2 regions of the Streptomyces sp. NPDC046261 genome follow, and region 1 is predicted to be linked to the other one. Evidence: riboswitches for the same ligand, from Rfam matches in the RefSeq annotation. Region 1 holds a riboswitch; the other holds the start of a gene.
The links. Region 1 has a riboswitch for cobalamin ahead of ABZ956_RS02005 (ribonucleoside-diphosphate reductase subunit alpha). Riboswitches for the same ligand answer to the same signal wherever they lie in the genome.
Positions count from the first base shown of each region.

Region 2: it holds a riboswitch for cobalamin, as region 1 does, so the genes downstream of both, metE (5-methyltetrahydropteroyltriglutamate--homocysteine S-methyltransferase) here and ABZ956_RS02005 (ribonucleoside-diphosphate reductase subunit alpha) in region 1, are expected to answer to the same signal.

Region 1 is NZ_JBEYZU010000001.1:428,123-431,320, forward strand. Features, by position in the region: gene ABZ956_RS02005 (ribonucleoside-diphosphate reductase subunit alpha) at 1-1,201, opposite strand, end outside; cobalamin riboswitch at 1,363-1,507, opposite strand; gene mctP (monocarboxylate uptake permease MctP) at 1,650-3,198, opposite strand, start outside.
Region 2 is NZ_JBEYZU010000003.1:380,160-383,357, reverse strand. Features, by position in the region: gene metE (5-methyltetrahydropteroyltriglutamate--homocysteine S-methyltransferase) at 1-2,105, opposite strand, end outside; cobalamin riboswitch at 2,267-2,423, opposite strand; gene ABZ956_RS08525 (alpha/beta hydrolase-fold protein) at 2,619-3,198, shown strand, end outside.

The DNA.
Region 1 (3,198 bases):
GCATCATGCGGGCGTAGAGCACGCGGGCCGGGATCTGCTTGACGGCCTTGCCCTCGGCCTCGTACCGGCGGTACGCGGCGTCGAACTCGTCGCCGTAGAGGTCGACCAGGTCGGGCGTGTCGGCCGGGGAGAACAGCGACCAGTCGGCGTCCGCCTCGACGCGGCGCATGAACTCGTCCGGGATCCAGTGCGCGATGTTGAGGTTGTGCGTCCGGCGGGCCTCCTCACCGGTGTTGTCGCGCAGCTCCAGGAACTCCTCGATGTCCGCGTGCCAGGTCTCCAGGTAGACGCAGGCCGCGCCCTTGCGCCGGCCGCCCTGGTTGACCGCCGCGACGGAGGCGTCGAGGGTGCGCAGGAACGGCACGATGCCGTTGGAGTGGCCGTTGGTGCCGCGGATCAGCGAGCCGCGCGAGCGGATGCGCGAGTAGGACAGGCCGATGCCGCCCGCGTGCTTCGACAGGCGCGCCACCTGGTGGTAGCGGTCGTAGATCGAGTCCAGCTCGTCCAGCGGCGAGTCCAGCAGGTAGCAGGACGACATCTGCGGGTGGCGGGTGCCGGAGTTGAAGAGCGTGGGGGAGGACGGCAGGTAGGAGAGCGTGCTGGTGAGCGAGTAGAGCTCGGCCACGTCCTCCAGGGCCCGCACGGAGTGGTCCTCGGCCAGGCCGCAGGCCACGCGCAGCAGGAAGTGCTGCGGGGTCTCGATCACGTCGCGGGTGATCGGGTGGCGCAGCAGGTAGCGGCTGTGCAGGGTGCGCAGGCCGAAGTAGCCGAAGCGGTCGTCGGCGCCGTCGGCCAGCGCCTGGTCCACCAGCGCGTCCAGGCGCTCGGCGTGGGTGGCCACGAAGGCGGCGGTCTCGTCCGCGATCAGGCCCTCGCGGTGGCCCACGGCGACCGAGGCGGAGAAGGACGTCGCACCCTGGCCGGCCGCCTCGTCGGCGATGGCACGGGTGAGCAGCCGGGCGGCGAGCTTGGAGTACTCGGGCTCCTCGGCGATGAGACCGGCGGCGGCCTCGGTGGCGAGGGAGCGCAGCTCGGCCTCGTCCGAACCGGGGTGCCGGCCGCGCAGCGCGGCGGCGGCGACCTTGCCCGGGTCGGTGGCGGGCAGATCGGCGGTGAGATCGGTCAGGGTGCGCAGCAGCGCGGTCCCGGGGCCGCCGGCTTCCGCGTTCGCTGAGACCGGATCTGCGGGCGCGATGGTCACGTGTGGCTCTCCCTCGCTCGGCTGGGTGGGCCGGGCGGGAGCGCGCGACGGTCGCGTACGGGCATGCCGCTTGCACCAGGGCATGCCTCGTAGGCGTCCGTCGGCCCAACCCGCGGGGCCCGGACGAATTCAACGCCCATAGCCGAGCCCAGGGCAGGCTCGGTGGTGGACGCGCTGTCGGCAGGTCCTCGGACTTCGGGTGCGCTGGGTATATGCGCACACATACACCGTTGCGGGACAGTTCCGGATTTCCACCGGATTCCCCTGCGACGACAGCGAGGACGAGCATACATCTAGTGCCGGGCCTCGTACGCGCCCCCACATGTTGTGTCGTCCCGTCATGAAGCGGTTGCGGAATGTGCTAACGGGCGGTCCTGGCAGGGCAAGCGAGGAGGGCCGTCACGCCCCCTGGGCGGGGGTGTGACGGCCCTCTGGGGGTGGGCCCGGGTCAGTGCCCGCCGGGGGCTCCCACGGTGGCCGGGGGGAGGTCCGTACGGACGCCCGGGTCGCCGGCGTCGGCGGTGTAGTCCGACGGCCGGGTCTGGTCGACGCCGTCGGGCGCCTTCAGCGCCCTGAGGGCGAATGTCGCCACGATGACGACGATCACATTGATGACGAAGGCGGTGAGGCCGATGTAGCCCTTCTCGCCGATGAGCGGGATCAGGTTGGTGTTCCCGAAGTGGTCCTGGGTGGCGCTCGGCGTCTCGTACGCCCGCCAGGTCCCGTAGAGCATGCCGGCCGCCCACCCCGCGAGCAGCGCCCAGCGGTGGCACCAGCGGGTGAAGAGTCCGCCGACCAGGGCCGGGACGGTCTGCAGGATCCAGATGCCGCCCAGCAGCTGGAAGTTGATGGCGACCGTTTTGTCCATGGTCAGGACGAAGACGAGGGCGCCGACCTTCACCAGCAGGGAGGCCAGCTTGGAGACCTTTGCCTCGTGTTCGGGCGAAGCGTCCGGCTTGATGAAGTCCTTGTAGATGTTGCGGGTGAACAGATTTGCCGCCGCGATCGACATGATGGCCGCCGGAACGAGCGCGCCGATGCCGATGGCCGCGAAGGCCACACCCGTGAACCAGTCGGGGAACATGTCCTCGAAAAGCTGCGGGATCGCCAGCTGTCCGTTCTTCACCTTCACCCCGGCGGCGATGGCCATGAAGCCGAGCATGGCGAGCAGGCCCAGCATCAGGGAGTAAAGGGGAAGGATGGTGGTGTTGCGGCGGATGACATTGCGGCCCTTGCTGGAAAGCACCGCGGTCACCGAGTGGGGATACAGGAACAGCGCCATCGCCGAGCCCAGCGCGAGCGTCGCGTACGCCCACTGCGCCTGCGCTCCGGTGACCAGTGAACCGCGCGGCTTGCCGGTGGCCGGGTTTTCGGCCGCGAACGCCTCGCCGGCCTTGGCGAAGATGTCCCCGAAGCCGCCGAGCCGCAACGGGATGTAGATGATCGCCACGATGATCACGATGTAGATCAGGGTGTCCTTGACGAAGGCGATCAGCGCGGGCGCGCGCAGTCCCGAGGAATAGGTGTAGGCCGCGAGCACACCGAAGGCGATCAGCAGTGGCAGGTCCTTCACGAACCAGTTGGTGTCCTCTCCGCCGCCGACGCCCATGACGTCCAGAACCGCCTGGATACCCACCAATTGCAGCGCGATGTACGGCATGGTGGCGAGGATCCCGGTCAGCGCCAGGGCCAGCGAGAGGCCCTTGGAGCCGAACCGGCCCCGGACGAAGTCCGAGGAGGTCACATAGCCGTGCTTGTGCGCGACCGACCAGAGGCGGGGCAGGAAGGTGAACACCAGGGGGTAACAGAGAATGGTGTACGGCACCGCGAAGAAGCCCGCCGCGCCGCCCGCGTAAATGGCGGCCGGGACGGCCACGAACGTATACGCGGTATAGAGGTCGCCGCCGAGCAGGAACCAGGTGACCCAGGTGCCGAAGGAGCGGCCGCCCAGCCCCCACTCGTCGAGATTGTTCGCGTTCTCCGCGCGCCGCCACTTC
Region 2 (3,198 bases), on a different contig from region 1:
TGCGCGTAGCCGGCCGCGGCCAGTTCACCGGCGACCTGCATGCGGGAGCGGGCGGCCTCCAGGCTGATGACGTCGGCGTCCAGGTCCTCGATGGCGGCCATGATGTCGCCGAACTCCGCGTAGCACATGTGGGTGTGGATCTGGGTGTCCGCCCGGACCCCGGCCGTGGTGAGCCGGAACGCCTCGGTGGCCCACGCCAGGTACTCCGCCCGGTCGGCCGTGCGCAGCGGCAGCGTCTCGCGCAGCGCGGGCTCGTCAACCTGGATGACGGCCGTGCCCGCGGCCTCGAGGTCGCCGACCTCGTCCCGCAGGGCGAGGGCGACCTGGCGGGCGGTGACGGCGAGCGGCTGGTCGTCGCGGACGAAGGACCAGGCGAGCATGGTGACGGGACCGGTGAGCATCCCCTTGACGGGACGCCGGGTGTGGGACTGGGCGTAGGTCGTCCAGGCCACGGTCATCGGCTCGGGGCGGGAGATGTCGCCGGCGAGGATCGGCGGGCGGACGTAGCGGGTGCCGTAGGACTGCACCCAGCCGTGCTGGGTGGCCAGGTAGCCGGTCAGCCGCTCGGCGAAGTACTGCACCATGTCGTTGCGTTCGGGCTCGCCGTGGACGAGGACGTCGAGCCCGGCCTTGTCCTGGAAGGCCAGGACCTCGCGGATCTCGGTCGCGACGCGCTCGTCGTAGGCGGCGGCGTCGATACGCCCGGCGCGCAGGTCGGCGCGGGCGGTGCGCAGTTCGCGGGTCTGGGGGAAGGATCCGATGGTCGTGGTGGGCAGCAGCGGCAGGCCGAGCCGGGCCTGCTGGGCGACGGCGCGCTCGGGGTACGGCTGAGGGCGGCGGGCGTCCGCGGCGGTGACGGCCTCCGCGCGGGCCCGTACGGCCGGGTCGCGGGTGAGGGCGGAGGCGGCGCGGGAGGCCCGGGCGGAGCGGTTGGCGGCGAGCTGCGGGGCGATGGTGTCGATGCCCTCGTTCAGGCCGCGGGCGAGGGTGACGGTCTCCTCGGCCTTCTGCCGGGCGAAGGCGAGCCAGCGGGCGACCTGCGGGTCGACGTCGCGCTCGGCGGTGGCGTCGAGGGGGACGTGCAGCAGGGAGCAGGAGGGGGCGACGTCCACCCGGTCGGCGAGGCCGAGGAGGGTGGCGAGGGTGGACAGGGACCGCTCGAGGTCGTTGATCCATACGTTGCGGCCGTCGATGACGCCCGCGATCAGGCGCTTGCCGGGCAGGCCGCCGGCGGCGGCGAGGGCGTCGAGGTTGGCGGCGGCGCGCCCGGTGAAGTCCAGGGCCAGGCCCTCGACGGGGGACTTCGCGAGGACGGGCAGGGCGTCGCCCAGGCGGTCGAAGTAGGTGGCGGCCAGCAGCTTGGGCCGGTCGGTGAGCGCGCCCAGCTCCCGGTAGGCGCGGGCGGCGGCGTTCAGTACGGCCGGGGGCTGGTCCTGCACCAGGGCGGGCTCGTCGAGCTGGACCCAGGTGGCGCCGGCGGCTCGCAGGTCGGAGAGGACCTCGGCGTACACGGGCAGCAGCCGGTCGAGGAGGGTGAGGGGCTGGAAGCCGGGCGGTGCGCCGGGCGCGGGTTTGGCCAGCAGCAGATAGGTGAGGGGGCCGACGAGCACGGGCCGGGCCGTGTGCCCCAGGGCGAGGGCCTGCCTCAACTCGCCTGTCTGCTTGCTGGAGTCGGCGGTGAAGGCGGTGTCAGGGCCCAGTTCGGGCACGAGGTAGTGGTAGTTGGTGTCGAACCACTTCGTCATCTCCAGCGGCGGCAGCTGCTGGGTGCCGCGGGCCATGGCGAAGTAGCCGTCCAGGGCGTCGGCCTCGACGGCGGCGCGGTACCGCTCGGGGACGGCGCCGATCATGACGGTGGTGTCCAGGACGTGGTCGTAGAGCGAGAAGTCCCCGGTGGGGACCTCGTGGACGCCGGCGTCGGCCAGGCGCCGCCAGGCGTCGCGGCGCAGGGCGGCCGCGGTGTCGTGCAGGGCGGCGGCGTCGACGCGGCCGGCCCAGTAGCCCTCCACGGCCTTCTTCAGTTCACGGCCGGGCCCCTGCCGGGGGTAGCCGTGGACGGTGGCCCGGGCGCGGACGGCGGCGGGGGCGGTGGGGTCTGTTGCCACGGAACTCTCCTTCGCGAGTCGCGGGGGGATCCCGGTGGGGGCCCGAGCGGACGAAGGATCGGCAGATGGTGGCGGAGCGCGCCCAGGCGTGCCCGTCCGTACCGCCGGCCCGCCCTCGAGGCCACCGAGATCGCCGCGTGCGGTCGCACGCGGGCAGCGGCAGGTATTCGGACTCGCGGGCACGCCGTGTCCGGAATCAGGACACGGCACCTATTGGCCGTCGCTTCCCGGGCCGCTGGGGCGGTCCAGTGCGTATGACGGCGGTCGTTCCCGCTCACCGCTGCGGGGCAGTCCCGGATTTCCACCGGGTTCCCTCTTGCGACGCGCCCGCCTGGACGGCGGGGCGAACCGGCTGCGCCTTCACCCTAGACGCACCGGCCCGCCGGCCGACAGGGGTTGCCCGGACAGGTTCGATCTTGGATGCCGCCACAAATATGACCAAAGCAGGAAACCCCGGCCGGTCGTACTCCCTCTTCACTCCCGGAGAACCCACTCCGAGGAGGAGCGACAACCGTGGGCCTTACGTCACAGACTTTCCTGCTGTTCCTGGTGGTCATCGCCGTCGCGCTGGCCGCCCTCGTGATGTGGCTGTGGCCGCGGGCCGCGAAGAAGGGCCTCCCGGCGCTGCTCTCCCGGCTCGGTCTGCTCGTGGTGGCGCAGCTCGGCATCCTGTCGGTGCTGCTCGTCGCGGCGAACAACGAGTTCGGCTTCTACTCCACCTGGAACGAGCTCCTCGGCCGCAACTCCAGCAAGCAGGAGGTGCGGGAGGGCAAGGACGGCAAGCGGCCGCCCGCGCTCGTCGTCAAGGGGCAGGAGTCCGTCGGTCTGGGTCAGAAGGAGAAGGCCGGCCAGGTCGACCGGATCGAGATACGCGGCCCCGTCAGCGGGCTGAGCATGGACGGCTTCGCCTACCTGCCGCCGCAGTACTTCCAGAAGGGGCACGAGAACGACAGGTTCCCCGTGATCGTGGCGATCACGGGGCAGCCCGGCGTCTCCAAAAACCTCATCACCCAGATCAAGGTCCCGCAGGCGGCCTCCCGCGCCGTCGTGGCCAAGGAGATCCGACCGACGATCGTGCTGATGGTCCGGCCGT